3 regions of the Streptomyces sp. PL-25 genome follow, and region 1 is predicted to be linked to each of the others. Evidence: predicted binding sites of a transcription regulator. Region 1 holds the regulator's gene; each other region holds the start of a gene.
The links. Region 1 encodes HrcA, which represses chaperone genes, less so after heat shock. Its sites were predicted from a motif close to TTNGCACTCNGNNNNNCNGAGTGCNAA; they were not measured.

Region 1 (7,131 bases):
CCGTCACCAGCGATGCCCCGGCCCGCCGGTCGCGAGCCGGACACACCCCCGGCCTCCGACGCGTCGCCGTTCCTGCCCGGCTCACCGGCCGACCGCCGCTCACGCTCGCGGGCGGCCGACGGAACCCCGTTCCTGCCCAGGCTCCCCGGCCGACCGCCGCTCCCGGCCTCCCGGCCTCCCGCTTCCCGGTCTTCCGGCCTCCCGGCTCCCCGGCCTCCCGGCTCCCCGGCCTCCCGGCCGACTCCCGTCGCGTCCGGTCCACCGGTCCGATGCCGGACAATGGAAGGCATGCCTTCCGCACTCCCCGACGGCGAGCCCGTCCCCGCCGACGGCGCGCTGCCCGTCTCCGCGCTCACCGGCGCCGCAGGCCGGCCGCTCGGGTTCTATCTGCACGTCCCGTACTGCGCCACCCGCTGCGGCTACTGCGACTTCAACACCTACACCGCCACCGAGCTGCGCGGCACCGGCGGTGTCCTCGCCTCCCGCGACAACTACGCCGAGACCCTCGTCGACGAGGTCCGGCTCGCCCGCAAGGTCCTCGGCGACGACCCGCGCCCGGTCCGCACGGTCTTCGTCGGCGGCGGTACGCCCACCCTGCTCGCCGCCGGTGACCTGGTCCGGATGCTGGCCGCGATCCGGGACGAGTTCGGTCTCGCGCCCGACGCGGAGATCACCACGGAGGCCAACCCCGAGTCGGTCGGCCCGGCGTATCTGGCGGCCCTGCGGGAGGGCGGCTTCAACCGGATCTCCTTCGGCATGCAGAGCGCCCGGCAGCATGTGCTGAAGATCCTCGACCGCACCCACACGCCCGGCCGCCCCGAGGCGTGTGTCGCCGAGGCCCGCGCCGCCGGTTTCGAGCATGTCAACCTCGATTTGATCTACGGCACACCCGGCGAGTCCGACGACGACTGGCGTGCCTCCCTGGACGCGGCCCTCGGCGCGGGCCCCGACCATGTCTCCGCCTACGCGCTCATCGTCGAGGAGGGCACCCAGCTGGCCCGCCGGATCCGGCGCGGCGAGGTCCCCATGACCGACGACGACGTGCACGCCGACCGCTATCTGATCGCCGAGGAGACGCTGTCCGCCGCGGGCTTCGAGTGGTACGAGGTGTCCAACTGGGCGACCTCCCGGGCCGCCCGCTGCCTGCACAACGAGCTGTACTGGCGCGGCGCGGACTGGTGGGGCGCGGGCCCCGGCGCGCACAGCCACGTGGGCGGCGTGCGCTGGTGGAACGTCAAGCACCCCGGCGCGTACGCGGCGGCCCTCGCCCAGGGGCGCTCCCCGGGCGCCGGGCGCGAACTCCTCACCGAGGAGGACCGCCGGGTGGAGCGGATCCTGCTGGAGCTGCGGCTGCGCGAGGGCGTACCGCTGGACCTGCTGCGCGAGGCGGGCCTCGCGGCCTCCCGCCGGGCGCTGTCGGACGGCCTGCTCCAGCGGGAGCCGTACGACGCCGGGCACGCGGCGCTCACCCTGCGCGGCCGGCTGCTGGCGGACGCGGTGGTGCGGGACCTGGTCGACTGAGCGACCCGGGCCGGCCAGGTGGCTCTACGCCGGCTCCGTCACGAAATCGATCAGTTGCTCGACCCGCCCCAGCAGCTCCGGCTCCAGATCCCTGTACGACCGCACCCGCCCGAGGATCCGCTGCCAGGCCGCGCCCGTGTGGTCCGGCCAGCCCAGGGCGCGGCAGACCCCGGTCTTCCAGTCCTGGCCGCGCGGGATCCGGGGCCACGCCTCGATGCCCAGCGAGGACGGCTTCACGGCCTCCCAGACGTCGATGTACGGATGCCCGACGACGAGCGCGTGCTCACTGGTGACCGCCTCGGCGATCCGCCACTCCTTGCTGCCCGGGACGAGATGGTCGACGAGGACGCCGAGACGGGCGTCCGGGCCGGGCGCGAACTCCTCGACGATGGCGGGCAGGTCGTCCACGCCCTCCAGGTACTCCACGACGACGCCCTCGATGCGCAGGTCGTCGCCCCACACCTTCTCGACCAGCTCGGCGTCGTGCCGCCCCTCCACGTAGATGCGCCCGGCGCGGGCCACGCGCGCGCGTGCGCCGGGGACGGCGACCGAACCGGAGGCGGTACGGGTGGGACGTACCGGACCCGAGGCGGGCCGCACCAGCGTCACCGGGCGGCCCTCCAGCAGGAAGCCCCGGGGCTGGAGCGGGAAGACGCGGTGCTTGCCGAAGCGGTCCTCCAGGGTCACCATGCCCGCCTCGCAGCGGATCACCGCCCCGCAGAATCCGGTCGCCGGCTCCTCCACCACGAGCCCCGGCTCGGCCGCCACCTCGGGCACGGCCCGCGGCTTCTTCCAGGGCGGGGTGAGGTCGGCGGAGTACTGGCGCATTCGAGTGACGATAGGGAGATCCGGGGCCGCGGTCAGCGCGACACGCCGAAGCGGTCGGCCAGCGCGTCGCGCTGGGCCCGGACGAAGGCGGCGTCGACCACCGCACCGTGCCCGGGGACGTAGAGCGCGTCCTCGCCGCCCAGCGCGAGGAGCCGGTCCAGCGCGGCGGGCCACCGGGACGGCGCCGCGTCCGGGCCCGCCTGCGGCTCGCCGGACTCCTCGACCAGGTCGCCGCAGAAGACCACCGGCCGTCCGCCCGGCACCGGCACCAGCACCGCCAGGTCGTGCGTGCTGTGCGAGGCGCCCAGCTCTGCCAGTACCGCCTCCCGGCCGCCGCCCAGCGGCAGGGCCAGCCGCCCGCAAACCTCGCGGCCGGGGACCGGGAGGGCCGCCGCGGCCTCCTCGGCCGCCGCCGCGTCGAGCCCCTGGCGCACCGCGTCCTCGCGCAGCTCCGCGCGCCCGCGCGCGTCGCCGAGCACCGTGCGCGCCCCCTCGGCGGCGAGGATCTCGGCGCCGTCGAACGCCGCCGCCCCGAGCACATGGTCGAAGTGGGGGTGTGTCAGCGCGAGATGTGTCACATCGCCGCCGGTCAGCTCGCGCGCCCGCGCACGCAGCCGCGCGCCCTCGGCGAGGGAGGAGCCCGCGTCCACCATCAGCGCCGCCCCGGCTCCGGCGACCAGCCCGACCGTGCAGTCCCACCCCGGGAGCCGCACCCGCCCCACGCCGTCCGCCAGCCGCTCCCACCCGAGCTCTTCCCAAGTCACGGTCATACCGGAACGCTAGGGCCTCTCGTTCGGATCATGCCGGGCTCGCGTGCCCTGGTGCCGTCCCTCGCGGCGTTGTCGTCGGTTGCCATGGCTCCGCCATGCCGCCCTCCTCCGCCTTGCGAGGCACGGCACCAGACCCCGCTCCCTCATCCGGCCTGATCCGAACGAAAGCCCCTGGCCTTCCCCGGACCGGTCACCTGGACCAGTCTTGCCCCCGGCGTACCCCACGGCCGTACACTGGGCCGGGGAATGCTGGCACTCGAATGCGCCGAGTGCCAGGCGGAAGCCGAGGGACGACTCTGGAGGTGTGCGCGATGCTCAGCGAGCGACGGCTTCAGGTGCTGCGCGCCATCGTCCAGGACTACGTCGGCACCGAGGAGCCGGTGGGCTCCAAGGCCCTCACCGAGCGGCACAACCTCGGCGTCTCACCGGCCACGGTCCGCAACGACATGGCGGCCCTGGAGGACGAGGGCTTCATCGCCCAGCCGCACACCAGCGCGGGCCGGATCCCCACCGACAAGGGGTACCGCCTCTTCGTCGACAAGCTGGCCGGGGTCAAGCCGATGACCGCGCCCGAGCGGCGCGCCATCCAGAACTTCCTCGACGGCGCCGTCGACCTCGACGACGTGGTGGCCCGCACGGTGCGGCTGCTGGCGCAGCTGACCCGGCAGGTCGCCGTGGTGCAGTACCCGTCGCTGACCCGTTCGACCGTGCGGCACGTGGAACTGCTCGCGCTCGCACCCGCGCGCGTGATGCTCGTGCTGATCACGGACACCGGCCGGGTCGAGCAGCGGATGATCGACTGCCCGGCGCCCTTCGGCGAGACGTCCCTCGCGGACCTGCGGGCGCGGCTGAACAGCCGGGTCGCGGGCCGCCGCTTCGCGGATGTGCCGCAGCTGGTCGAGGACCTCCCCGACGGGTTCGACCTGGAGGACCGGGGCGCGGTCGCCACCGTGCTGTCCACCCTCCTGGAGACCCTCGTCGAGGAGAACGAGGAGCGGCTGATGATCGGCGGCACCGCCAACCTCACCCGCTTCGGACACGACTTCCCCCTCACCATCCGGCCCGTGCTGGAGGCGCTGGAGGAGCAGGTCGTCCTGCTGAAGCTGCTCGGTGAGACACAGGACCAGGGCATGACCGTGCGCATCGGTCACGAGAACGCCCACGAAGGACTCAACTCCACGTCCATCGTGTCGGTCGGTTACGGTTCGGGCGGCGAGGCAGTGGCCAAGCTCGGCGTGGTCGGACCGACCCGCATGGACTACCCGGGAACGATGGGAGCGGTACGCGCAGTGGCACGGTACGTCGGACAGATCCTGGCGGAGTCGTAAGTGGCCACGGACTACTACGCCGTTCTCGGCGTGCGCCGCGACGCGTCGCAGGATGAGATCAAGAAGGCGTTCCGCCGGCTCGCGCGCGAGCTGCACCCGGACGTCAACCCCGATCCGAAGACCCAGGAGCGGTTCAAGGAGATCAACGCCGCCTACGAGGTGCTGTCGGACCCGCAGAAGAAGCAGGTCTACGACCTCGGCGGGGACCCCCTCTCGCAGTCCGGCGGGGCCGGCGCGGGCGGCTTCGGCGCCGGTTCCTTCGGCAACTTCTCCGACATCATGGACGCGTTCTTCGGCACGGCCTCGCAGCGCGGACCGCGCTCGCGCACGCGCCGCGGCCAGGACGCCATGATCCGGCTGGAGGTCGAGCTGGACGAGGCGGCCTTCGGCACCACGAAGGACATCCAGGTCGACACCGCCGTCGTCTGCACCACGTGCAGCGGCGAGGGCGCGGCCCCGGGCACCACCGCCCAGACCTGCGACATGTGCCGCGGCCGCGGTGAGGTCTCGCAGGTCACCCGGTCCTTCCTGGGCCAGGTCATGACCTCGCGGCCCTGCCCGCAGTGCCAGGGTTTCGGCACCGTGGTGCCCACCCCGTGCCCGGAGTGCGCGGGCGACGGCCGCATCCGCGCCCGCCGCACCCTGACGGTGAAGATCCCGGCGGGCGTGGACAACGGCACCCGCATCCAGCTCGCGGGCGAGGGCGAGGTCGGCCCCGGCGGCGGCCCCGCCGGCGACCTCTACGTCGAGATCCACGAGCTGCCGCACTCCTCCTTCCAACGGCGCGGCGACGACCTGCACTGCACGGTCACCCTGCCGATGACGGCGGCGGCCCTGGGCACCAAGGTGCCGCTGGAGACGCTGGACGGCCTGGAGGAGGTCGACATCCGGCCGGGCACCCAGTCCGGGCAGTCGATCCCGCTGCACGACCGGGGCGTCACGCATCTGCGCGGCGGCGGCCGGGGCGACCTCATCGTGCACGTCGAGGTGCAGACGCCGACCAAGCTCGACCCCGAGCAGGAGCGCCTGCTGCGGGAGCTGGCCGAGCTGCGCGGCGAGGAGCGGCCCCAGGGGCAGTTCCAGCCCGGCCAGCAGGGCCTGTTCTCGCGGCTGAAGGACGCGTTCAACGGACGCTGAGCGGGTCCGCCCGGCCGCGTCCGGGCGGGGAAGCGCTCCCAAGGGCAGCCACCGGTATCGGTGGCTGCCTTTGGCATATGCCAGAGGACGCCCGGATGCGGCGGCGTGCCGCGGACGTGACACCATGCGGTCATGTCCTCCGCATTGTCCGCGCTGACCGATCTCTTCCCTCGGCCGATCGTGCAGGCCCCGATGGCGGGCGGCCCCTCCGGGCCGCAGCTGGCCGCCGCGGTCTCCGAGGCCGGCGGACTGGGCTTCATCGCCGCCGGCTACAAGACGGCGGACGGCATGTACCAGGAGATCAAACAGGTGCGCGGGCTGACCGGCCGCCCCTTCGGCGTCAACGTCTTCATGCCCCAGCCCGACCTCGCGGAGTCCGGCGCCGTCGACCTCTACGCCCAGCAGCTGGCGGGCGAGGCCACCTGGTACGAGACGGAGCTGGGCGACCCCGAGTGCGGGCACGACGACGGCTACGACGTGAAACTCGCCGTCCTGCTGGACGACCCGGTCCCCGTGGTCTCCTTCCACTTCGGCGCCCCCACCCGTGAGGTCGTCGACTCCCTGCACCGCGTCGGCACCTACGTCCTGGTCACCGCGACCACCGTCGACGAGGCGCTGGCCGTGGGCCGGTCCGGCGCGGACGCGGTGATCGCCCAGGGCGTGGAGGCGGGCGGCCATCAGGGCACCCACCGCGACCAGCGGGAGAACGACGGCGCGGGCATCGGCGTACTCTCCCTGGTCGCGCAGGTCAGCGAGGCGGTGGAGCTGCCGGTCATCGCCGCGGGCGGCATCATGCGCGGCAGCCAGATCGCCGCCGTCCTCGCCGCCGGCGCGAGCGCCGCCCAGCTCGGCACGGCCTTCCTCGCCACCCCCGAGTCCGGGGCGCACGCCCTGCACAAGCAGGCCCTGACCGACCCGCTGTTCCCGCACACGGAACTGACCCGCGCCTTCTCCGGACGGCCCGCCCGCGGCCTGGTCAACCGCTTCATGCGCGAACACGGCCCCTACGCCCCGGCCGCCTACCCGCAGGTCCACCACCTCGCCTCCCCGCTGCGCAAGGCGGCGGCGCAGGCCGGTGACCCGCAGGGCATGGCGCTGTGGGCCGGACAGGGCCACCGCCAGGCCCGCGCCCTGCCCGCCGGGGAACTGGTCCAGGTCCTGGCGGCCGAACTGGACGCCGCCAGCGGCGCGTTGTCCGCCCGGCCGCGGACCGGAGGCGACCCCCGATGACCGCACCGGTGTTCGTCGCCGAGGGATTGGCCGACGAACCGGCCGACGCCCGCGGGGAGTTCGTGCTGGACGGCCCCGAGGGGCGGCACGCCGTCTCGGTGAAGCGGCTCCAGCCCGGCGAGCGGGTGGTGCTCACCGACGGCGCCGGCCGCCGGGCCGAGGGCGAGGTCACCGCGGCCGAGGGCAAGGACCGGCTCGTCGTACGGCTGGACGCGGTGACCGAGGAACCCGCGCCCTCGCCCCGGATCACTGTCGTCCAGGCCCTGCCCAAGGGCGACCGCGGCGAACTGGCCGTGGAGACCATGACGGAGGTCGGC
Region 2 (7,131 bases), 1.9 Mb from region 1:
CGTGAGCGAGGGGCGCACCAGATGGCCGCGGGCCAGCCGGAGCTGGGCGGTGCGGTAGATCGCGGCGGACATCCGGCCGAGCGCCTGCCCGTCCTGGTGGCGGTGGATGCGCTCACCGACGTCGACCTGGGCCAGCGCGTCCAGACCGACCAGGTGCAGCGCGTCCACGAGCATGCCCAGCTCGACGCCGTAGCCGACCGGGAACGGCAGCTGTTCGAGCAGCGAGCGGCGGGCCGCGTACTCGCCGCCCAGCGGCTGCACAAAACCGGCCAGCTGCGGCCAGTGCATGTTCAGCAGCGGCCGGGCCATCAGCTCGGTGACCCGGCCGCCCTGCCCGGCGGCGGTGCCCAGCGGCCGGTCGTACATGGCCTTGACCAGCTGGACGTCCGGGTCGGTCAGCAGCGGGCCGACGATCCCGGTGACGAAGTCGGCGGAGAACTCGCGCAGATCGGCGTCGACGAAGCAGACGACGTCCCCGCGGGTCACCAGCAGCGAGCGCCACAGCACCTCGCCCTTGCCGGGCACGGCGGGGATGCGCGGCAGGATGGTGTCGCGGTGCACCACCCGCGCGCCCGCCGCGGCGGCCACCCGCGAGGTGCGGTCGGTGGAGCCCGAGTCGACCACGACGAGTTCGTCGACCAGCGGCACCCGCGCCATCAGCTCGCGCCGGATCACGGCGACGATGTCCCCGACCGTCTCCTCCTCGTTCAGCGCGGGCAGCACCACGCTGACCGTGGCGCCGCTCGCGCGTTTGGCGGCCAGGACGCCGGGGAGCGGCCGGTCGGCGACGGACCAGGAACGTGTCCTCAGCCAGCGCTCGACTTCTTCCAGCACGGTCGGTGGCTCCTCACTCCTGCGCGGCACTCCTGCGCGGCTCGCTGCGGCCTGCGGTACGGACCGGATCACATCATCGTGTGATCTGTCTCGCGGTTCGGACGACGGTCTCTCGCTGTCCTGGCCGTCGGTTACAGTCTTGAACAACGCGGACGACCGTCGCATGCCGGGGTCGCCGCGCCCCACAATCGAATACCGCTCATCCAGAGGGGCAGAGGGACACGGCCCGATGAAGCCCCGGCAACCCTCCAGCCGGTCTCGTACCGATCGCCGTCGCGCGGTCGCCACCGCGAGGCTCCCGGCTCGGGAAGGTGCCAATTCCGTCTCACGGCGAGATGCGTCGTGGGGAAGATGAGGAGAAAGGGCCTCGCCTCCATGGCTGTGCAGACAGTTGCCACCAGCACCGACTCCACCGTCGACCTCGGTCCCGCCGCGGCGCTCAGCTGCCGCGAGTGCGGTCACCGCGTGCCGCTCGGCCCGGTCTTCGCCTGCGAGGAGTGTTTCGGCCCGCTGGAGATCGCCTACGACTTCTCGGGCTACGACACCGAGGAGCTGCGCCGGCGGATCGAAGCGGGCCCCGCGAACATCTGGCGCTACGCCCCGCTGCTGCCCGTCCCCGCCGACGTGGCCGGCAAGCCGAACATCAACCCCGGCTGGACCAAGCTCGTCCAGGCCGACCGCCTCGCCGCCGAACTCGGCGTCGACACCGGCAAGCTGTTCGTCAAGGACGACTCCGGCAACCCGACGCACTCCTTCAAGGACCGCGTCGTCGCCCAGGCGCTGGAGGCCGCCCGCGCCTTCGGCTTCACCACCCTGTCCTGCTCCTCCACCGGCAACCTGGCCGGTGCCGTCGGCGCCGCCGCCGCCCGCGCCGGACTGCGCTCCTGCGTGTTCATCCCGCACGACCTGGAGCAGGGCAAGGTCGTCATGGCCGCGATCTACGGCGGCGAACTCGTCGGCATCGAGGGCAACTACGACGATGTGAACCGCTTCTGCTCCGAGCTGATCGGCGACCCGGCCGGCGAGGGCTGGGGCTTCGTGAACGTCAATCTGCGGCCGTACTACGCCGAGGGCTCCAAGACGCTGGCGTACGAGGTCTGCGAGCAGCTCGGCTGGCGGCTGCCCGACCAGATCGTCGTCCCGATCGCCTCCGGCTCCCAGCTCACCAAGGTCGACAAGGGCCTGCGCGAGCTGATCGCGCTCGGCCTGGTCGAGGACAAGCCGTACAAGATCTTCGGCGCCCAGGCCGAGGGCTGCTCGCCGGTCTCCACCGCCTTCAAGGCCGGACACGACGTGGTGCGCCCGCAGAAGCCGGACACCATCGCCAAGTCCCTCGCCATCGGCAACCCGGCCGACGGCCCCTACGTCCTGGACATCGCGCGCCGCACCGGCGGCGCCGTGGAGGACGTGACGGACGAGCAGGTCGTCGACGCGATCAAGCTGCTGGCCCGCACCGAGGGCATCTTCGCGGAGACCGCGGGCGGGGTGACGGTCGGCGTCACCAGGAAGCTTGTCGAGAGCGGTCTGCTCGACCCGTCGAAGACCACCGTCGTGCTCAACACCGGCGACGGCCTCAAGACCCTGGACGCGGTGGCCGGCACCGGTCTGACCGCCACCATCCGCCCCACCCTGGACTCCTTCCGAGAGGCTGGCCTCGCATGAGCGTGACCGTTCGCATCCCCACCATCCTGCGCACCTACACCGGCGGGCGGGCCGAGGTGAGCGCCGACGGCGCCACCCTCGCCGAGGTCATCTCCGACCTGGAGAAGAACCACACGGGCATCGCCGCGCGCGTCCTGGACGACCAGGGCAAGCTGCGCCGCTTCGTCAACGTCTACGTCAACGACGACGACGTCCGTTTCGAGCAGGGCCTGGAGACGGCCACCCCGGACGGCGCCGGTGTCTCGATCATCCCGGCGGTCGCCGGCGGCTGATCATTACCGTCGGTAATGACGGTGATCGGAGTATCCGGTGAATTGCCCCCTCCGCGGGAGAAGCGGAGGGGGCAATTCCATGTGATTGAGCGCGGTAGAGTTGGGGAAGGCGCCCCGGATCTCCCGGTCGAGCGCCCCTTGATTTCTGCCGCCCGCCGATGAGAAACAGCCAAAATCCGCGGGTATTTTGCGGCATTTGCCGTGTTTATGGGGCCCGACTTGCCCAGGGTTCAGCCGAATTCTCGTCACATTCCGGACCGCTCCCGCCCGGATTTCTCGTCCGATTGACCTGTTGCAGACGGCAGTTGGACAGATACATTCAGCCGCGGTCGACGCGTTCCGGCGCACGCCCCCGATTCACGGGGGGTGAGGTCTGACCCGGATCCGCGAAGTGCGGATCTGTGCAAGGGCCAGTAATAGGGGAGTTAGGCATGGCTCAGGGCACCGTCAAGTGGTTCAACGCGGAGAAGGGGTACGGCTTCATCGCGGTCGACGGTGGTGCGGACGTCTTCGTCCACTACAGCGCGATCCAGATGGACGGCTACCGCACGCTGGAAGAGGGCCAGCGGGTCGAGTTCGAGATCTCGCAGGGTCAGAAGGGCCCGCAGGCCGACATGGTTCGCGTCACCGCCTGAACGTACATCACACGAAGGGCCCACACCTTGCGGGGTGTGGGCCCTTCGTCCTGCCCGCCGCGCCCCGCCCCCTCCCCTCTGTTCGCCTCCGGCTGATCCCGGCCGGAGGCGGCCTCCCCACCAGAGGCGCTTGCGCCCGCCCGTCACCCGACCACCGCCCCTCATCGAGCCCGCTACGCGGGCGCACCTTGCACTCGGGCATGCCGAGTGCTAATCATTGGCGTTAGCACTCTGAAGGTGAGAGTGACAACGAGGACCGGGTCGGTGAGGCCCGCAGGCCGGGTGGGGCAAGGAACCACGAGGTCGGCGAGCCGTCCGTCGCGGGCGCGGGCGCGGTCCGAAGGAATCACCCCCAGTCCTGGAGGGACCACTTCACATGGCCAAGATCATCGCGTTCGACGAGGAGGCGCGGCGCGGCCTCGAGCGCGGCATGAACCAGCTCGCGGACGCCGTCAAGGTGACGCTCGGCCCCAAGGGTCGCAACGTCGTCCTCGAGAAGAAGTGGGGCGCCCCCACGATCACCAACGATGGTGTCTCCATCGCCAAGGAGATCGAGCTCGAGGACCCGTACGAGAAGATCGGCGCCGAGCTGGTCAAGGAAGTCGCCAAGAAGACGGACGACGTCGCCGGCGACGGTACGACCACCGCGACCGTGCTGGCCCAGGCGCTGGTCCGCGAGGGCCTGCGCAACGTGGCCGCCGGTGCCAACCCGATGGCCCTGAAGCGCGGTATCGAGAAGGCCGTCGAGGCCGTCTCCGCCGCCCTGCTCGACCAGGCCAAGGAGGTCGAGACCAAGGAGCAGATCGCCTCCACCGCCTCCATCTCCGCCGCCGACACCCAGATCGGCGAGCTGATCGCCGAGGCCATGGACAAGGTCGGCAAGGAAGGCGTCATCACCGTCGAGGAGTCGCAGACCTTCGGGCTCGAGCTCGAGCTCACCGAGGGCATGCGCTTCGACAAGGGCTACATCTCCGCCTACTTCGCGACCGACATGGAGCGCATGGAGGCGGTGCTGGAGGACCCGTACATCCTCATCGCCAACTCCAAGATCTCCTCGGTCAAGGACCTGCTCCCGCTCCTGGAGAAGGTCATGCAGTCGGGCAAGCCGCTGCTGATCATCGCCGAGGACGTCGAGGGCGAGGCCCTGTCGACCCTGGTCGTCAACAAGATCCGCGGCACCTTCAAGTCCGTCGCCGTCAAGGCCCCGGGCTTCGGCGACCGCCGCAAGGCCATGCTCGGCGACATCGCCATCCTGACCGGCGGCGAGGTCATCTCCGAGGAGGTCGGCCTCAAGCTGGAGAACGCCACCCTCGACCTGCTGGGCAAGGCCCGCAAGGTGGTCATCACCAAGGACGAGACCACCATCGTCGACGGCGCCGGCTCCTCCGAGCAGGTCGGCGGCCGGGTCAACCAGATCCGCGCCGAGATCGAGAACAGCGACTCCGACTACGACCGCGAGAAGCTCCAGGAGCGCCTGGCCAAGCTCGCGGGCGGCGTGGCCGTCATCAAGGCCGGTGCCGCCACCGAGGTGGAGCTGAAGGAGCGCAAGCACCGCATCGAGGACGCCGTGCGCAACGCCAAGGCGGCCGTCGAGGAGGGCATCGTCGCCGGTGGTGGCGTGGCCCTGCTCCAGGCCTCCCAGGTGTTCGAGAAGCTGGAGCTGGAGGGCGACGAGGCCACCGGTGCCGCCGCCGTCAAGCTGGCTCTTGAGGCCCCGCTGAAGCAGATCGCCGTCAACGCCGGCCTCGAGGGCGGTGTCGTGGTGGAGAAGGTGCGCAACCTGACCCCGGGCCACGGCCTGAACGCCGCGACCGGCGAGTACGTCGACCTGGTCGGCGAGGGCATCATCGACCCGGCGAAGGTGACGCGCTCCGCGCTCCAGAACGCCGCGTCGATCGCCGCGCTGTTCCTCACCACCGAGGCCGTCATCGCCGACAAGCCGGAGAAGGCCGCCGCGGCCGCTCCGGGCGGCATGCCGGGCGGTGACATGGACTTCTGATCCGCCCGCGGATCAGCCCGTCCCTGCCGAGGGCGGCACCCCCTGTCTCCAGGGGGTGCCGCCCTCGGGCGTTTCCGGGGCGGCCGGCTGCGGCCGGGACCCGCCGGCCGTAGGCGGTCGCAGCCGGTCCCTGTGTCCTTCGACGGCGTCCCCGCTCAGCTCCTGCGCTCGCTCAGGACGCAGAACTCGTTGCCCTCCGGGTCGAGGAGGGTGACCCAGTGCTGCCCGTCCTGCGCGGTGTCGGCGCGCCGGGCGCCGAGGGAGAGCAGTCGCGCGACCTCGGCCTCCTGGTCGTCGGGGCGGAAGTCGGGGTGCAGCCTGTTCTTCGCCGTCTTGCCCTCGGGGACAGGCACGAAGAGCAGGCCCGGCATCCGGTCCGGCTCGGGCCGGATCTCGATGATCTCCTCGGATTCGTCGACCACGACCCAGCCGAGAGCCTCGGCCCACCAGCGCCCCAGAGCGACCGGGTCGGCGGAGTCGACGATGATCTGTTCCCATTCCAGTGCCATGCGCCTGAGCATAGGCAGACCGGCGAACCACCCCATGGTGGCCGTCGGCGGCCACCGATTTAGCTTGCTTAAGTCAATCAAGTCGAATTATGGTTGCTTGAGTCAAGTACCCCTGCCCTCCCGGAGACCTCTTCCATGTCCGACGCACCCGCCCGGCCCACCGCTGCCGAGGCCCTGCCCAGACCCAACGCCATCGTGGCCGTCCTGGCCTTCGGCGGCATCGTGGTCTCGCTGATGCAGACCCTGGTGATCCCGATCGTCTCGGAGCTGCCGAAGCTGCTGCACGCCTCCGCGTCGGACGCCGCGTGGGTCGTCACCGCCACGCTGCTCGCCGCGGCCATCGCGACCCCCGTCATGGGCCGCCTCGGCGACATGTACGGCAAGCGCCGCATGCTGCTGCTCAGCCTCGTCATGCTGGTGGCCGGCTCGGTCGTCGCCGCGCTCAGCGACTCCCTTGCCCCGATGGTCGTCGGCCGTGCCCTCCAGGGCCTCGCCTCCGGGGTGATCCCGCTCGGCATCAGCATCATGCGCGACGAACTGCCCGCCGAGCGGCTCGGCTCGGCGACCGCGATGATGAGCGCCTCGCTCGGTGTGGGCGGCGCCCTCGGCCTGCCCGCCGCCGCGGTCATCGCCGAGAACTTCGACTGGCACATGCTCTTCTGGGCCTCGGCGGTCCTGGGCGCCGTCGCGGCGGTCCTCGTGCTGCTGCTCGTACCGGAGTCGAAGGTGCGCTCCGGCGGCCGGTTCGACGCCGTGGGCGCCCTCGGCATGGCGGCGGGCCTGATGTGCCTGCTGCTCGCGGTCTCCAAGGGCGCCGACTGGGGCTGGGGCAGCGGCTCCACCCTGGGCCTGCTCGCCGCCGCCGTGGTGATCCTGCTCGCCTGGGGCGCCTTCGAACTGCGCGTCCAGGCACCGCTGGTGGACCTGCGCACCACGGCCCGCCGCCAGGTGCTGATGACCAACCTCGCCTCCATCGCGATCGGCTTCGCGATGTTCTCGATGTCCCTGGTCATCCCGCAGCTGCTCCAGCTGCCCTCGCAGACCGGCTACGGCCTCGGCAAGTCGCTGCTCGCCACCGGCCTGGTCATGGCGCCCTCCGGACTGGTGATGATGGCGGTGGCCCCGTTCTCGGCGGCCCTGTCGCGGGCCCGCGGCGCCAAGGTGACCCTGATGACCGGCGCCCTCATCGTGGCCGCCGGATATCTGCTGAACATCGTCCT
Region 3 (7,131 bases), 650 kb from region 1:
GTTGTAGCCGCTGCCCTTCTCCAGCTCGGCGACCTTGGAGACGATGACGTAGCCCTCCAGGCCGGCGTTCTCCGCGATCCAGCGCAGCGGCTCGACGGCGGCGCGGCGGACGACCGAGACACCGGTGGCCTCGTCGCCGGTCTTGTCGAGGTTGCCCTCCAGGACCTTCACGGCGTGCACCAGGGCGGAGCCACCACCGGAGACGATGCCCTCCTCGACCGCGGCGCGGGTCGCGGAGATGGCGTCCTCCAGACGGTGCTTCTTCTCCTTCAGCTCCACCTCGGTGGCGGCGCCGACCTTGATCACGCACACGCCGCCGGCCAGCTTCGCGAGGCGCTCCTGGAGCTTCTCGCGGTCCCAGTCGGAGTCGGTGGACTCGATCTCGGCCTTGATCTGCGCGATGCGGCCCTCGACCTCGTCCTTCTTGCCGGCACCGTCGACGATGGTGGTGTCGTCCTTGGTGACGGTGATGCGGCGGGCGGAGCCGAGCACGTCGAGACCGACCTGGTCGAGCTTGAGGCCGACCTCCTCGGAGATGACGGTGGCGCCGGTGAGGACGGCCATGTCCTGGAGCATCGCCTTGCGGCGGTCACCGAAGCCGGGGGCCTTCACCGCGACGGCGTTGAAGGTGCCGCGGATCTTGTTGACCACCAGGGTCGACAGGGCCTCGCCCTCGACGTCCTCGGCGATGATCAGCAGGGGCTTGGAGGCATTCGCCTGGATGATCTTCTCCAGCAGCGGGAGCAGGTCCGCGATGGAGGAGATCTTGCCCTGGTTGATCAGGATGTACGGGTCGTCGAGGACGGCCTCCATACGCTCCTGGTCGGTGACGAAGTACGGGGACAGGTAGCCCTTGTCGAAGGCCATGCCCTCGGTGAAGTCCAGCTCCAGACCGAAGGTGTTGGACTCCTCGACGGTGATGACACCGTCCTTGCCGACCTTGTCCATCGCCTCGGCGATCAGCTCGCCGACCTGCTGGTCCTGGGCGGACAGCGCGGCCACGGCGGCGATGTCGGACTTCTCGTCGATCGGGCGGGCCGAGGCGAGCAGGTCGTCCGAGACGGCCTTGACCGCGGCGTCGATGCCCTTCTTCAGCAGCGCCGGGGAGGCACCGGCCGCGACGTTCTTCAGGCCCTCGCGCACGAGCGCCTGGGCGAGCACGGTGGCGGTGGTGGTGCCGTCACCCGCGATGTCGTTGGTCTTGGTCGCCACCTCCTTCACCAGCTGGGCACCGAGGTTCTCGTACGGGTCCTCGATCTCGACCTCGCGGGCGATGGTGACGCCGTCGTTGGTGATGGTCGGGGCGCCGAACTTCTTGTCGATGACGACGTTGCGGCCCTTGGGGCCGATCGTCACCTTCACCGTGTCGGCAAGCTTGTTGACGCCGCGCTCAAGGGCGCGACGGGCGTCCTCGTCGAACTTCAGGATCTTCGCCATGGCAGCGGGAGCCCTCTCGGAAATCTTGGGTGAAGAACACACTGCGCCCCGGGCGCCCGGCTTCTCATCGATCGCGGGGGCCAGGGGCGCAGTTCACAGCAGGAGTGCTGAGGTGACTTACTTCTCGATGATCGCGAGGACGTCGCGAGCCGAGAGAACGAGGTACTCCTCGTTGTTGTACTTCACCTCGGTGCCGCCGTACTTGCTGTAGAGCACGACGTCGCCGACCTTGACGTCGAGCGGAAGACGGTTGCCGTCCTCGAAGCGGCCCGGACCCACGGCGAGGACGACGCCCTCCTGGGGCTTCTCCTTCGCGGTGTCCGGGATGACCAGGCCAGAGGCCGTGGTCTGCTCGGCGTCGAGCGGCTGGACCACAATGCGGTCCTCGAGCGGCTTGATGGCAACCTTGGAGCTGGCGGTCGTCACGATCCGACCTCCCCCTTCGGAGATCTCACGGGGTTAACTGTCTGAGGTGGCGACCAGGTCGATCCGTCGTCGCGGGTGCCGGACCTGCCCGTCGCGTTGTTGGCACTCTCCGGTGGGGAGTGCCAGAGCCGAGACTATGACCGCGATTAGCACTCGGTCAAGCGGAGTGCCAATTGCCTCGTGGCGCGTCGGTCCGGGACGCCTCCCGCGAAGGGCATTCGTCCACCGGCGGTCACAGGCAGCCGAAGGTGGTCGGAGGCGGTCAGAGGTGGTCGGAGGCCGCCGCGGGTGGTCACAGGTAGTCCTGGAGCCTCGCCACCGTCAGCCGGTCCCGCTGGATCTCGCGCAGCAGACGGGTGGTGCGCTCGCGCAGGGTCGGCCCGTCGAGGTCGTCGTCGTCCGAGGTGACCAGCAGGATGTCGCCGGGGCGCAGGGCGTGCCGCCCGTGGGTGAAGCGGAGGCCGGTCTCCGTCAGCGAGGCGCGCCACAGGACGATCGCGGACACCCCGCAGTCGGCGGCGGCGCGCCGGGTGGTGGCGTCGTAGGAGCCGTAGGGCGGCCGGAACAGCCGGGAGCGGACGCCGAAGCGGGCGTGCAGCTTGTCCCGCTGGCCGCAGATCTCGGCGCGCTGGCCGGTGCGGGGCAGACCGCGCAGGGCGGGGTGCTCCAGGGTGTGGTTCTCCAGTGCCGCACCGGCCGACCGCAGGCGCGCGAAGTGGCCGTAGCCGGGTCCGGCGATGCTGTCGGTGAGGAACATGCTGACGGGCAGGCGCAGTTCGCGGACCATGTCGACGAAGCGCGCGTCGCGCTCGGCGCCGTCGTCGTAGGTGAGGAAGACGACCCGGTCGGGAGTGCCGACGTGGTCGACCACCGGCGGCGGCCCGGCGGGGCGGGCGGTGGCGGGAGTCGGCCGGGCGGGCGGGCGCGGCGGCGCGGGCAGCGGGGCCGTGAGGCCCCAGCGGCGGTACGGCTGCCGGTCGGAGGCCGCGTCCGGCGAGGCGACCCGCTGCGCGGCCTTGCGGCCCAGGCGCTGGATCGGGTCGACGGACGAGGCGCAGCCGGCCAGCAGCAGCACGGCCGCGAGCAGGCCCGCGGCCGTGCGCCGCGGCCGGGGCCGCGGTCTCACAGGTAGTCCTCCAGCCGGGCCACCGCGTACCCCTCGGCCGTCGCGTAGTTCAGGAAGCGGCGCATGTCGTCGGCCATGGTGCCGTCCCACTCGTCGCGCCCGCGGAAGTGGGTGAGCACGATGTCGCCGGGGCGCAGCCGCTTGTCGTCCTCGCGGAACTCCCAGTGGTCGACGTAGACCTCCTCGTTCCAGATCGGCGCGTAGCGGATGCCGCAGGACTTGGCGGCGCGCAGGGTGTCCTGGTTGTAGTTGCCGTAGGGCGGGCGGAGCATCCGGGGGCGCTTGCCGAACTGCTTCTGCATGATGTCCTGCATGTCGCAGATCTCGTGCTTCTGCTCGTCGTAGGACAGGCCCGGCAGGTACGGGTGGTGCAGGGTGTGGTTGTTGAGGGTGTTGCCCTGCGCCTGCGCCTTGCGGAAGTAGCCGTAGTCGTCCTGGACGAGGTAGTTGCTGAGGAAGGCCGTGTAGGGGACCTTCAGCTCGCTCATCATGCGCAGGAAGGCGGGGTCCTTCTCGGCGCCGTCGTCGATGGTGAGGAAGAGGACCTTGTCCTTGGTGGGGACGGTGGTGAAGACCGGGGGCAGGTCCCAGTCCTCCTGGTGGTCCACCTCGAAGCCGGCGCGGGCGTGGATCTTCGGCTTGACGGCCGGGGGCGGCGGGGGCAGCAGCGGGGCCTGGCTCAGGCCCCAGCGCTTGGCGGCGGCGGTGCGGGCCGCGGCGGAGGTCGCGAGCCGGGAGGCGTAGGAGTCGAGGGCGCGGGCGGGGGGCGCCTGGAGGCGCTGCTGGCCGGGGGCGGGCCGTACCGCCGTGCTGTCCTGTCCGGCGCAGCCGGAGACGAGGGCGGCGACGGCGAGGGCGCCGAGTCCGGCGTGCAGGGCCGCCCGGCGCCGCAGGGCACCCAGGAGACGTTTTTTGTCATTTTGTACTACTACGGTCATGGCGCCGGATCCTCCCAGCCCGCCGCCCCTGAGCCGCGGCGACACCGCGGCCGGCCGCGCACCGTCCACCGACTGGCCGACAATGAACCGGTGACCGACCCACTCGCCCCGCCCGACTCCTTCGCCGCGCTGCTCACCGACGAGGGCCGCGCCCTCCTGGAGGAGGTGCGCGGCACCGCGCCCGCCGACGAACTCGCCGTCGCCACCCGGCTGCGCCGCGACCACCCCGCCGCCCTGGTGTCGGCCGCGCTCGGACAGGCCCGGCTGCGGCAGCGGGCGGCCGCGAAGTTCGGCGCCGACGACGCGGACCGGATGTTCTTCACCCCGAACGGGGTCGAGCAGTCCACCCGGGCGAGCGTGGCCCCCCACCGCGCGGCGCGGCTCGCGGAGCTGGGCGTGACCTCGCTCGCGGACCTGTGCTGCGGCATCGGCGGCGACGCGATCGCCCTGGCCCGCGCCGGGATCCGGGTCCTCGCCGTGGACCGGGACCCGGTGACGGCGGCGGTGGCCCGCGCGAACGCCGAGGCGCTGGGGCTCGCCGGGCTGATCGAGGTCCGCGAGGCGGATGTGACGGAGGTCGACACGTCCGCGTACGACGCGGTGTTCGTCGATCCCGCGCGGCGCGGCGGCCGGGGCCGGATCTTCGACCCGGAGAGCTACTCGCCCTCGCTCTCCTGGGCCGTGGGGGCGGCGCTGAAGGCCCCGCGCGCCGCGCTGAAGGTCGCGCCCGGCATCCCGCACGAGGCGGTGCCGCCGCAGGCCGAGGCCGAGTGGATCTCCGACGGCGGGGACGTGAAGGAGGCGGTGCTGTGGTTCGGCACCGAGCCGGGCCTGGTGCGCGCGACCCTGCTGCCGGGACCGCACACGCTGCGCGGCCGGGGCCTGCCCGACCCGCCGGTGCGGCCGGTGGGCCGCTACCTGTACGAACCGGACGGTGCCGTCATCCGCTCCCACCTGGTCGCCGAGGCCGCCGCCGGACTCGACGGCGGCCTGATCGACGAGACCATCGCCTACGTCACCTCCGACGCGCTGCGGCCCACCCCGTACGCCACCGCGTACGAGATCACCGACCGGCTGCCCTTCAACGTCAAGAAGCTGAAGGCGCTGCTGCGCGAGCGCGAGGTGGGCGCGCTGACCGTGAAGAAGCGCGGCTCGGCCGTCGAACCGGAGGAGCTGCGCCGCAAGGCGCTGCCCAGGCCGTGCGGCCGGAACACGGCGACCGTCTTCCTCACCCGGGTGGCGGGCGCCCCCACGATGCTTCTCGGCCACCCGGCGGGCCGCCCCTGACGCACCGGCACCCGGCGGGCGCCCCGCTCCCCCGATCGGCGGCGCCCGGGGTGCGGGCGCCGCCCGCGCGCCCGGAGACTGGTCGCGGCGGGCGGCACGGCGGGTGCCGCCGGTGCGCGCGGTCCGCCGGGAAGCGAGGACCAACCATGCTGCGGGGTTTCAAGAACTTCCTGATGCGCGGCGATGTCGTGGTCGTGGCCGTCGGCCTGATCGTGGCGCTGGCCTTCAGCACGCTGATCAAGGCGTTCACCGACTTCGTGATCAACCCGATCATCGCCCGCGCGCAGGGCAACTCCTCGCCCGGCCTCGGCTGGCAGCTCGGCCGTACCGGCAACAAGGCGACCTATCTGGACCTCGGCGCGTTCATCTCGGCGCTGATCTACTTCATCATCTTCATGGCGGTCGTGTACTTCCTGATCGTCGTCCCGTACAAGCACGTCCAGGCCCGCCGGGGCGTCAAGGTCTTCGGCGACCCGGGGCCCGCCAAGACGTGCCCGGCGTGCCTGTCGGAGGATCTGCCCGGGGCCGCCACCAAGTGCCGCTACTGCGGTACGGATCAGCCCGCGGCCGCCTGAGCGGGCGCCGTGTCGGCGGCGGGCGCCGCGCCGTCCCCGGCCCGGCCGCCGCGCCCGTACAGCACCGCCGCCGCCAGCGCCCCCGCCGCGAGCAGCCCGGCCGCCGTCCAGTACGCCGCCGAGAAGCCGTGCACCAGGGCGGCGCCGTCCGGCGCCGTCCCCGAGGCGTGCGCGGCGACCGTGCCGAGGACGGCGAGCCCCACCGCGCCGCCGACCTGCCGTGAGCTGTTGAGCAGCCCGGAGGCCATGCCCGCCTCCCCGGCGGCGACGGACCCGGTGGCCGCGGTGCCCAGCGGCACGAAGCACAGCCCGATGCCCACGCTGGCCACGGCCGACGGGCCGAGCACCGAGCCCGTGAAGCCGCCGTCCACCGCGGCCGCCGCCGCGAACCAGGCGAGCCCGGCCGCGCCCAGCAGCCCGCCCGCCGTCAGCAGCACCCGGGGCCCGTAGCGGCCGATGGCGCGGGCCGCCAGCGCCGAGCCCACGACCACGCCCGCGCAGAACGGCAGGAAGGCCGAGCCGGTGGCGGTCGGGCCGTAGCCGAGGACCTGCTGGAGGTAGAGCGAGGTGAAGTAGAAGGCGGCGAACTGGCCCGCCGACATCAGCAGCCCGAAGACGTTCGCCGCCAGCACCGGACCGGTGCCGAGCAGCCCGAGCCGCAGCAGCGGGGCGGCGGTGCGCGCCTCGGTCACCACGAACGCGGCGAGCAGCACCGCCGCCGCGCCCAGCACGGCGGCCGTGCGCCAGGACGCCCAGCCGTACGTCTCGGTCCTGACCAGGCCGAGGACGAGCAGCACGGTCCCGGCCGTGACCAGCAGGGCACCGGTGAGGTCGAGGCGGGGGCGCGGGGCCCGCCGCGCGGCGGCGGGCGTGTCGGCGGGTACGGCGCGGCCGGTGACCGCCAGGACGGCCACCACGAAGGGCACGTTGACCAGCATCACCGCGCGCCAGCCGAACCAGTCGGTGAGCAGTCCGCCGGCCGCCGGCCAGCACGCCCACCGCGCCGCCGACCGCGCCCGCGGCGCCCCACAGGCCGAGGGCGCGGGAGCGGGCGGGGCCCGGCGGGCAGCTCACGGTGAGCAGGGCGAGGCCGACCGGGGCCAGCGCAGCGGCGCCCACGCCCTGCGCGGCGCGGGCGGCGATCAGCGCGCCGGGCGACTGGGCGAGCCCGCCGGCCAGGCTCGCCGCGCCGAAGACGACGAAGCCGGCCACGAGCACCCGGCGCCGCCCCACCACGTCGGCGAGCCGCCCGCCGAACATCAGCAGGCCGCCGAAGGTCAGGGCGTAGGCGTTGACGACCCAGGTCAGCGAGCCGGGGCCGAAGTGCAGACCCCGCCCCATG

Region 2: the regulator HrcA is predicted to act here: its motif matches at 3,591-3,617, upstream of groL (chaperonin GroEL).
Region 3: the regulator HrcA is predicted to act here: its motif matches at 2,010-2,036, upstream of groES (co-chaperone GroES).

The regions. Positions count from the first base shown of each region.
Region 1 covers NZ_CP136997.1:2,295,261-2,302,391, reverse strand. The annotation lists gene hemW (radical SAM family heme chaperone HemW) at 289-1,521, shown strand; gene R4Z62_RS10255 (DUF3097 domain-containing protein) at 1,546-2,349, opposite strand; gene R4Z62_RS10250 (MBL fold metallo-hydrolase) at 2,382-3,119, opposite strand; gene hrcA (heat-inducible transcriptional repressor HrcA) at 3,431-4,447, shown strand; gene dnaJ (molecular chaperone DnaJ) at 4,448-5,584, shown strand; gene R4Z62_RS10235 (nitronate monooxygenase) at 5,717-6,814, shown strand; gene R4Z62_RS10230 (16S rRNA (uracil(1498)-N(3))-methyltransferase) at 6,811-7,131, shown strand, end outside.
Region 2 covers NZ_CP136997.1:4,154,970-4,162,100, forward strand. The annotation lists gene R4Z62_RS18820 (glucosyl-3-phosphoglycerate synthase) at 1-834, opposite strand, end outside; SAM riboswitch class I at 1,031-1,192, shown strand; gene thrC (threonine synthase) at 1,210-2,496, shown strand; gene R4Z62_RS18830 (MoaD/ThiS family protein) at 2,493-2,768, shown strand; gene R4Z62_RS18835 (cold-shock protein) at 3,200-3,403, shown strand; gene groL (chaperonin GroEL) at 3,780-5,402, shown strand; gene R4Z62_RS18845 (VOC family protein) at 5,558-5,911, opposite strand; gene R4Z62_RS18850 (MFS transporter) at 6,047-7,131, shown strand, end outside.
Region 3 covers NZ_CP136997.1:2,945,900-2,953,030, forward strand. The annotation lists gene groL (chaperonin GroEL) at 1-1,437, opposite strand, end outside; gene groES (co-chaperone GroES) at 1,555-1,863, opposite strand; gene R4Z62_RS12990 (polysaccharide deacetylase family protein) at 2,156-2,989, opposite strand; gene R4Z62_RS12995 (polysaccharide deacetylase family protein) at 2,986-3,927, opposite strand; gene R4Z62_RS13000 (class I SAM-dependent methyltransferase) at 4,018-5,214, shown strand; gene R4Z62_RS13005 (large conductance mechanosensitive channel protein MscL) at 5,361-5,789, shown strand; partial or broken gene R4Z62_RS13010 (MFS transporter) at 5,771-7,131, opposite strand, start outside.